Regions from separate parts of the Comamonas squillarum genome, predicted to be linked through region 4. Evidence: predicted binding sites of a transcription regulator. Region 4 holds the regulator's gene; each other region holds the start of a gene.

Region 1 (2,203 bases), 930 kb from region 4:
TCAACCGCGTATCGAAAAAGTCATTTGTATAGCTTATGTGCATATAATCGTGACGAGGTTTATCAATATGCCAAGACTCATAGTTTCATTAGATGGAGTGGTGATCCAAGACTACATGCTGACGGAGTCCAGGGCCACCCTGGGGCGCCGTTCCACCAACGACATCGTGCTGACCGACATGGCGGTCAGCGGCGAGCATGTGGCGTTCACCTATGAGAAGAAGATCGGCATCGTCGTCGTCGAAGACCTGGGCAGCACCAATGGCACCAAGGTCAACGGCTTGAAGGTGCGCCGCCAGGTGCTGCAAAGCGGCGACCTGCTGGACATCGGCAAATGCCGCATCCGCTTTTTGATGAACTCTCTCGTGCCCGAAAGCCACTACCTGCATGCCAGCGAAGCCGGCAGCCTGACCGCAAAGCCAGCCCACGCCGACCACGGTGAAGACAGCCCCACGGTCCCGGCCGACTTCCCCCCCGCAGAAGAGCAGCCCTACACCCCCAGCCCCTACCTGCGCGCCGTCAGTGGCGCCAGCGAAGACATCATTCTGTCCAAGGTCGTCACCACCGTCGGCCGCCCCGGTATCGCCGTCGCTGCGCTGACCAAGCGCGGCAAGGGCTATATCGCCACCAAGGTGGATGGCTCTGCCGATGTGGTGCTCAATGGCCAGGCGCTCAATGGCGTGGGGCTGTCGATGCACAAGGGGGATCGGATTGAGCTGGCGGGGATGGCTTATGAGTTTTGGACCTAGGGCTCTGGGTCTTGGGCTTGCATAGACAGGGCCTACACAAATGCTGCGGCACCGTTGGGTGCCGTTTCTGTTTCTGCTTCCCATGCTCTTAGCATGCACAGTCGTTCATCGGGTGACAAAAATGGCAGAAATCTTGGCTTGCTGACATTTATGAACGTCTTGCACAATAAGTTAACAAAACGCCGCATTTTTGTCAGTCGAGGCCGCGAGGTGCGTAGACGCCAAAAGTTGGCACAGCACTTGCAATAAGTGATGCACGCCAAGTCGCTCGACAAGGCTGCCTAATCACTGGTTACATAGAGAGGATTCAACATGCTGCGTAAGATGCAAAAGGGTTTCACCCTGATCGAACTGATGATCGTTGTGGCGATTATCGGTATTTTGGCTGCTATCGCACTGCCTGCTTATCAAGATTACACTATTCGTACGAAGATTTCGGAAGGCGTCATTGCGGGCAGCTCTGCTAAAGGTTTGATGTCTGAAGCGTTTCAGACGGATGGCACCGCAGGATTGACCGCTGCTGCCACTGCCTACATGGCAAATCCAAATCAAAAGGCTGAAGCTTCGTCAAAGTTCGTGGATGATGTCACTATTGCTACTGATACTCCATGGAATATCACTGTCGCAATCAAAGCAACCGCAGGCAATGGTATTCCAACTGGATTGAATACCCAGACTATTACTTTCACGCCCAACGTGCAGAATGCAGCTCCTACCGCTGCATCCAAAGGCGCTATTGACTGGGCTTGTGCTTCGGATTCTAATCAAACTGCGACCAGTCGTGGTCTTGCAAGCGTAGTTGCTGGTACACTTCCTGCAAAGTACGCTCCTGCAGAATGCCGTTAAAACTGACGACGTAAGGAAATAAAAAAGGGGCTTTGCCCCTTTTTTTATTTTCAAAATACTCTTTAATCTATGCGTTGACGAGATAGTTTTAATGCGTATCAAATTTTCTTTAAAGCTTGCATTCCGGCATTTTTATATTTCGATTGTAGTTGCTTGTATTACGGCGTTCTTTATTTTTAAATTTATTTATCCTTGGCCGACAGATAATATTTTGGGTGTATGGAGAATATATTCTATTCTTCTTGTGGTTGATGTTGTATCAGGGCCCCTTTTGACATTGGTAGTCGCATCACCCCATAAATCTCGCAGGGAGTTGATTATAGATATTTCTGCGATTGCAATGATTCAGTCGCTGGCATTAGTGTATGGATTGTATACACTTTATGTTTCTCGTCCCGTGGCATTTGTTTTTGAGCAGGATAGAGTCGTTGTTGTTGCTCGAAATGAAATTCTTGAAGAAAATTCTGAAAAAAGTGATTCCTCTAAGTTGGATAAGTGGGGTGTCCGCTGGTTCAACTCGAGGATAGACGGTAACGGAGTTGATAAGCTTAAAAGCTTGGAATTTTCGTTGCAAGGAGTTTCTCCCGCTATGCGACCAGAAACATGGTC
Region 2 (2,203 bases), 200 kb from region 4:
ACGCGGCCGGTGCTGGTCGAGCCGGTAAAGGCAATCTTGGCGATGCGCTTGCTGTTGGCCAGCGGCATGCCGGCCTCACGGCCATAGCCGTTGACCACGTTAAGCACGCCGGCGGGCAGCAGGTCTTCGATCAACTCGATGAGGATCAGCAGGCTGATGGGGGTGGATTCTGCGGGCTTGAGCACCACGCAGTTGCCCGCAGCAATGGCGGGGGCCAGTTTCCAGGCAGCCATCAGGATGGGGAAGTTCCAGGGAATGATCTGGCCCACAACGCCCAGCGGCTCGTGGTAATGGTAGGCCACCGTCGTGTTGTCAATCTCGCTGATGCCGCCTTCCTGCGCCCGCAGCGCGCCGGCAAAGTAGCGGAAGTGGTCGGCCGACAGCGGAATGTCGGCATTGAGCGTCTCGCGGATCGCCTTGCCGTTGTCCACCGTTTCGGCGTAGGCCAGCAGTTCGGTATTGGCGTCGATGCGCTCGGCAATCTGCAGCAGCACATTGGAGCGCTCGGTGGCTGATTTCTTGCCCCAGGCATCGGCCGCGGCATGGGCGGCATCCAGTGCCAGCTCCACATCTTCGGCGGTCGAGCGTGCGGCCTGTGTGTAGACCTGGCCGTTGATCGGCGAGATCACATCAAAGTACTGGCCCTTGACCGGCGCCTTCCACTGGCCGCCAATGAAGTTGTTGTACTGCTTTTTGTAGCTGATCTTGGCGCCCGATTGGCCGGGAAATACGTATTGCATGGTGTGTCTCCTTGGAAATGGATATCGCAAGCTGATTCGTGCCGGATGCCAGCAGGAAAAGGCACGAGTCACACCTGAGATATCAAGATGCATGCCAGGCCCGATTGCGTGCCAAGTGCTTGATTTGTATCAGTCCCGCTGGCCGCGATGGCTGGCGTTGGAACAGCGCCGGACAATGCAGGTGTTCCAATCTGGAACAGTCGGACAGCGGCATGGCTATTCACGGCGACTCCGTGCGGCCGCTTTCCTATACTGTCCCCATGGGCCTGCGCAGACAGGCTTGCAAGGAGACAACATGGATCCCCAGATCACCTCCCAGGTGCTGCGCCAGGCACGGGTGCATTTGTTGGCACATGGTGAATGCCCGCCCGGGGCGGTGCAGGCGCGCATTGCCAGCTCCTGGCAACGCAGCCTGCGCGCAGGGGTACAGCCAGTCGGCCGGGTGTCTTGCGGCGATCCGCTCACCGGCTCCGAAATGCGCCAGGTGCTCACGCGCAGCGAAGACCTGCTGGCCATTGCCCGGCCGGTGATGGACTATGTGTTCGAGCAGATCCAGGACAGCCACAGCATGGTCATCCTGGCCAACGCCCAAAGCACCCTGCTGCACACCTTGGGTGACGCCCCTTTTCTGAACAAGGCCGAGCGCGTGGCGTTGCGCAGTGGCGCGATCTGGACCGAAGAGGCGCGCGGCACGAATGCGATTGGCACGGCGCTGGTGGAAGCCACGCCGCTGCGCGTCGAAGGCGCGGAGCACTTTCTGGAGGCCAACAGTTTTTTGAACTGCGCAGCCTCGCCCATCTTCAGCGCCCAGGGCCAGCTGCTGGGCGTGCTCGATATCTCTGGCGACCAGCGCCTGGCCCAGGCCCATACCTTGGGGCTGGCCACCACCGCTGCCCGCATGATCGAAAACCGCTGGCTGCTGGCACGCCACCAGCGCGACTGGCGCATGCATTTCCACACCCAGGCCGAAGGGGTGGGTACCGCCGCCGAAGGCATTCTGGCGCTGACGCCCGATGGTTTGCTGCTGGGCGGCAACCGCACCGCCATGCAAAGCCTCAAGATTGCCGCGGCCGACTGGGGCCATCTGCACTGGGACGACATCAGCGCGATGCCGCTGCGCGACTGGCTGGCCCGGGGCCATACCCAGACCGAGCGCCTGCATCTGGCGGCCCTGCACACCGGCCGCAGCGTGTTTGCGCGCCTGGTGCTGCCTCAGGCATCACACGCCACGCCGGTGGGCGCTGCACCGCCCGCGCTGCCAGGCGATCGCGCGGGCCGGGCGCCGCTCGTGGCCGTGCCCCAGCCAGCGGCGCCCGATGCGCTGACCCGGCTGGACACCGGTGACCCGGGCTGGCGCGCTGCGGCCGAGCGCGGGCGGCGCACCTGGGGCAAGGGCATTGCCTTGCTGGTGCAGGGCGAATCGGGCGTAGGCAAGGAGCTGTTTGCGCGCGCGCTGCACGACA
Region 3 (2,203 bases), 2.1 Mb from region 4:
GGTCGCTCCAGCGCACGCTGCGCTGGGCTTGGGGGTCCCAAATCGCAATGTCGGCATCCAGGCCGACGGCAATATCGCCCTTGCGTTTTTGCAGGCCATACATGTATGCATGGTTGGTGGCAGTGAGACGCACAAATTCTTCGGGCGTGAGGCGGCCAGTCAGCAGGCCCTCGGAGAACAGCAGCGGCAAGCGCAGCTCCAGGCCGGGCACGCCATTGGCCATTTCCTTGAAGGTGGTGGCATCGCCCTTGGGCAGCTTGCCGCTTTCATCGAACTTGTAGGGCGCGTGGTCAGAACTGTAGATGCCCAGGGTGCCATCCAGCAGGCCTTGCCAGACCTTGTCTTGCGCGGCCTTGTCGCGCACGGGTGGACTGCAGCAGAATTTTGCGCCTTCCAGGCCCTCCTGGTCCATGTCTTCTGCGGTCAGGAACAGGTATTGCGGGCAGGTCTCGGCATGCACTTTGCTGCCCAGTTGCCGGGCACTGCGAATCACTTCAATCGCCTCGGGGCCTGAGATATGCACCAGCAAAATCGGCACATCGAGCAGATTGGCCAGGTGGATGGCGCGCGAGCTCGCTTCGATTTCTGCAATCGCATCGTGGGCCACGCCGTGAAATTTGGGTGCCGTGAGGCCCTTGTCCAGCAGACGGCGGGCGATCCAGCGGATCACGTCGTGGTTCTCGGCATGCACCATGACCATCGCGCCTTCGCGGCCTGCGACTTCCAGCACATCCAGCATCTGGAAGTCGTCGATCTTGAGCTTGTCGTAGGTCATGTAGACCTTCAGCGAGGTGATGCCCTCTGCAATCGCGCGTGGCAAATCCTGCTCCAGCATTTGCGGGGTGATCTCGGACAGGATCAGGTGAAAGCCGTAGTCGATCACCGCTTTCTCGGCCGCCAGCTTGGCGTAGGCGGCGACCACCTCGGGCACTTGCTGGCCTTTGTGCTGCGCAGCAAACGGGATCACGCAGGTCGTGCCACCAAACGCGGCCGAGACCGTGGCGCTGTAGAAATCATCAGCGCACATCACGCCCGCGCTGGACGCTTGTTCAATATGGGCGTGGCTGTCGATGCCGCCAGGCATGACCCACAGGCCTTGTGCGTCAATGTCACGCCGCCCTGCTGGCAGGTTCTCCCCAATGGCAGCAATGGTGCCGCCCTGAATGCCGATATCGGCCACAAAGGTGTTTTGGGAGGTGCTGATACGGCCGTTGCGGATGGTCAAATCAAACATGGCATCGTTTCTTTCTCAAGCTAGGTTCAGACAGATGCCCGGGTGGTAAGCAGGCTTCATGCCAACTTGCACCGGATTGGTGCTCATTGCATCGGCTTTGGTGCATGGAGCGGCCTTGGGGCAGTGTTTTTGGGAACCTGAATACATTCTTAGTGCGCGTAGATTTGCGCTTCTGAGCGGAAGCCTTTGACCTCGATCGGATTGCCAAAGGGATCGCGAAAGAACATGGTCCATTGCTCACCGGGCTCGCCCTCAAAGCGCACTTGGGGCGCGAGCACAAACTCCACGCCGGCGGCTTGCAGGCGGTCGGCCATCGCGCGCCAGTCGGGGTAGAGCAAGATGATGCCGAAGTGCGGCATTGGCACCATGTGCTGGCCGACCTTGCCGGTGTTGGCTGTGGCAAAGGGCTCGCCCAGGTGCAAGGAGATTTGGTGGCCGAAGAAATCAAAATCGACCCAGGTGTCGGTACTGCGGCCTTCGACGCAGCCGAGCACGCCGCCGTAAAAGGCTCTGGCCTTGTCCAGGTCGCGGATGTTGAAGGCAAAGTGGAAAGCGGAAGGTAAATTCATGGTGTATGGACTCTGGAAATAGCTGGACGGTGCGGGCGCTGGCGAATGCATGGAACGCAGAGCAGGCCCGCTCGGGACGTGGCAGATGGCATCAAGCCAGGGCCTGGCTGAGCAAAGGCAAGTCGACATTGGCCCCTGACAGCACAACCACTGCACTTTGGCCCTCTAGCGGCAACTTGCCTGCGAGCAAGGCTGCCAAAGCCACTGCGCCGCCGGGCTCGACCACCAAGCGCAGGTCTTCGATGGCAAAACGCATGGCAGCCAGTACCTCGGCGTCGCTGACGCTGACGGCCTGGCTCAGGCGCAGGCCATTGATCGCATAAGGCAGCTCGGCCGGTGTGACGGCCTGCAAGGCATCGCAAATCGAATCGGCCGATTGGGGATTGCTCTGGCGCGTGCC
Region 4 (2,203 bases):
AACAACGAAGGCGATCCGCGCGGCTTCATCAGCCGCATCTTCAAGATCTCGTTCTACATGGGCCAGTACCGCCGCCGCTTCAAGGCCTGGAACAAGACGGCCTACAAGCTCACCAAGTTTGGCCTGATGCTGGCCGTGCTGGCCTTGTTCATCTGGTGGCTGTGGCCAAAGTAAAGCGGCTCCGTCTCAAAGCAAAACCGCAGTGCCTAACGCAACTGCGGTTTTTTTATGGGCCCTGGCTGCTTGCGCTTACAGCGCCTTGCGCAGGCTGGCCGGCGGGATGCGCATGGCCTCGCGGTACTTGGCCACCGTGCGGCGCGCGCATTCAATGCCCTGGGCCTGCAGCAGATCGGCGATTTTTGCATCCGACAGCGGCTTTTTCGCGCTTTCCTCGTCCAGCAGCTGCTTGATCAGCGCCTTGACCGCCGTGCTCGACGCACTGCCGCCGGTCTCGGTGCCCAGGCCCGAGCCAAAGAAGTACTTGAGCTCGAACGTGCCCTGCGGCGTGGCCATGTACTTGGCCGTGGTCACGCGGCTGATGGTGGACTCGTGCAGGCCCAGCTCATCGGCAATCTCGCGCAGCACCATGGGGCGCATCGCCAGCTCGCCATGGACAAAGAAATTGCGCTGGCGCTCGACGATGGCCTGCGAGACGCGCAAGATGGTGTCAAAGCGCTGCTGGATGTTCTTGATGAACCAGCGCGCCTCCTGCAGCCGCTGCTGCAGCGCGCCATGGCCCTCGCTGCCCTTGTGGCTGCGCAAGGCATTGGCGTAGACATCCTGCACGCGCAGGCGCGGCATCACCTCGGCATTGAGCTGCACGCTGAAACCGGGCACCGGCAGGCCGCGCTCATTGCTGGGTCGCACGAGGACATCGGGGATGATGGTGTTGCGGTCCACATCGGCATAGGGCCGGCCGGGGCGGGGCTCGAGCTTGGCGATCAGCGCCAGCGCGCTGCGCACCGCGGCATCACTGCATCCGGTCAGTTGCACCAGCTTGCGCACATCACGGCGCGCCAGCAGCTCCAGCGATTCCTGGCAGACCAGCAAAGCGGTCTCCAGCGCCAGCGCATCGGCCTCGGGCGTGTCCGAGCCCTCTTCATCCAACAGCCGCTGCTGGGCCTTGATCTGCAGCTGCATGCATTCGGACAGGTTGCGCGCGCCCACGCCAATCGGCTCCAGACTTTGCAGCAAGCGCAGCGCCACGGTCAGGTGGTGCAGCAGGGCTTCGTAGCGTTCGGGATCCGAGGCATCGCCAAAGCTTTGCGCCAGCTCGGCCAGCGTTTCTTCGAGGTAGCCGTCGTCGTTCAGTGATTCAATCAGAAAGTAGAGCGCGGCCCGGTCTTCCTGGCACAGGCGCAGCGACAAGGCCTGGCGGTGCAGCACATCCTGCAGGCTCAGGTGCTCGCTGCGCCGGTCGGACATCGGCGTCTCGTCGTCGTCATCGCTGGCGCTGGAGCGGGCGGGCAGATCGCCGCCCCACTCTTCCCAGTCCGATGCCGAATCGCCGGCAGCGGCCTCGGCATCGACGCCGGTTTCCTTGCCCGCAGCAAAATCCAGCGGCTGGTCGGAGGTTCCGGGCTCGAAATCGCTACTGTTGTTGGTGTCGGTGCTGGCAGCAGTATCGGCACCCTTGTCGGCTGCGTCTGCAGCGTCTGCAGCTTCGGCAGATTCAGCGGCTTCTTTACGGGCTTCAGCCTCGGGGGCCTCATCGCCCTCGCGCTCCAGAAACGGGTTTTCGTCGAGCATCTGCTCGACTTCCTGTGTCAGCTCCTGCGTGGACAGCTGCAGCAGGCGAATCGACTGCTGCAGCTGGGGGGTCAGGGTCAGGTTCTGCGATACGCGCAGCGACAGCGACGGCATCATGGCTGCGCCTCCACACGGGCTGGGGCAGCTGGCAACGGATCAGCCCTGCCGGCCCCGCAGCGCGGGACGGCATCTTGGCTGGCACGCCCGCCAAGGCGTGCGGTGTCACATACGGAAATGTTCACCCAGATACACCCTCCGGACCTCTGCGTTCTCCACAATCTCTTGCGGCGTCCCGGCGGCCAGCACCTTGCCATCGCTGATGATGCAGGCATGGTCACAGATACCCAGGGTTTCGCGCACATTGTGGTCGGTGATCAGCACGCCAATGCCGCGCTCCTTGAGAAAGGCGACAATGCGCTGGATCTCGATCACGGCGATGGGGTCGATGCCGGCG

The links. The regulator sigma-54, encoded in region 4, starts transcription at its own class of promoters, with help from an activator protein. The targets are predictions, from matches to a motif close to TGGCANGNAANCTGCTTT.
Region 1: N4T19_RS17965 (pilin) is a predicted target of sigma-54. The motif match lies at 978-995, and genes of this name have one in related genera.
Region 2: exaC (acetaldehyde dehydrogenase ExaC) is a predicted target of sigma-54. The motif match lies at 820-837, and genes of this name have one in related genera.
Region 3: hydA (dihydropyrimidinase) is a predicted target of sigma-54. The motif match lies at 1,281-1,298, and genes of this name have one in related genera.

The regions. Positions count from the first base shown of each region.
Region 1 is NZ_CP104377.1:3,911,657-3,913,859, forward strand. Features, by position in the region: gene N4T19_RS17955 (FHA domain-containing protein) at 101-748, shown strand; gene N4T19_RS17965 (pilin) at 1,061-1,594, shown strand; gene N4T19_RS17970 (hypothetical protein) at 1,686-2,203, shown strand, end outside.
Region 2 is NZ_CP104377.1:2,783,219-2,785,421, reverse strand. Features, by position in the region: gene exaC (acetaldehyde dehydrogenase ExaC) at 1-740, opposite strand, end outside; gene N4T19_RS12855 (sigma-54-dependent Fis family transcriptional regulator) at 1,036-2,203, shown strand, end outside.
Region 3 is NZ_CP104377.1:915,333-917,535, reverse strand. Features, by position in the region: gene hydA (dihydropyrimidinase) at 1-1,234, opposite strand, end outside; gene N4T19_RS04320 (VOC family protein) at 1,384-1,803, opposite strand; gene N4T19_RS04315 (threonine ammonia-lyase) at 1,895-2,203, opposite strand, start outside.
Region 4 is NZ_CP104377.1:2,982,852-2,985,054, forward strand. Features, by position in the region: gene N4T19_RS13805 (aspartyl/asparaginyl beta-hydroxylase domain-containing protein) at 1-174, shown strand, start outside; gene rpoN (RNA polymerase factor sigma-54) at 250-1,866, opposite strand; gene lptB (LPS export ABC transporter ATP-binding protein) at 1,972-2,203, opposite strand, start outside.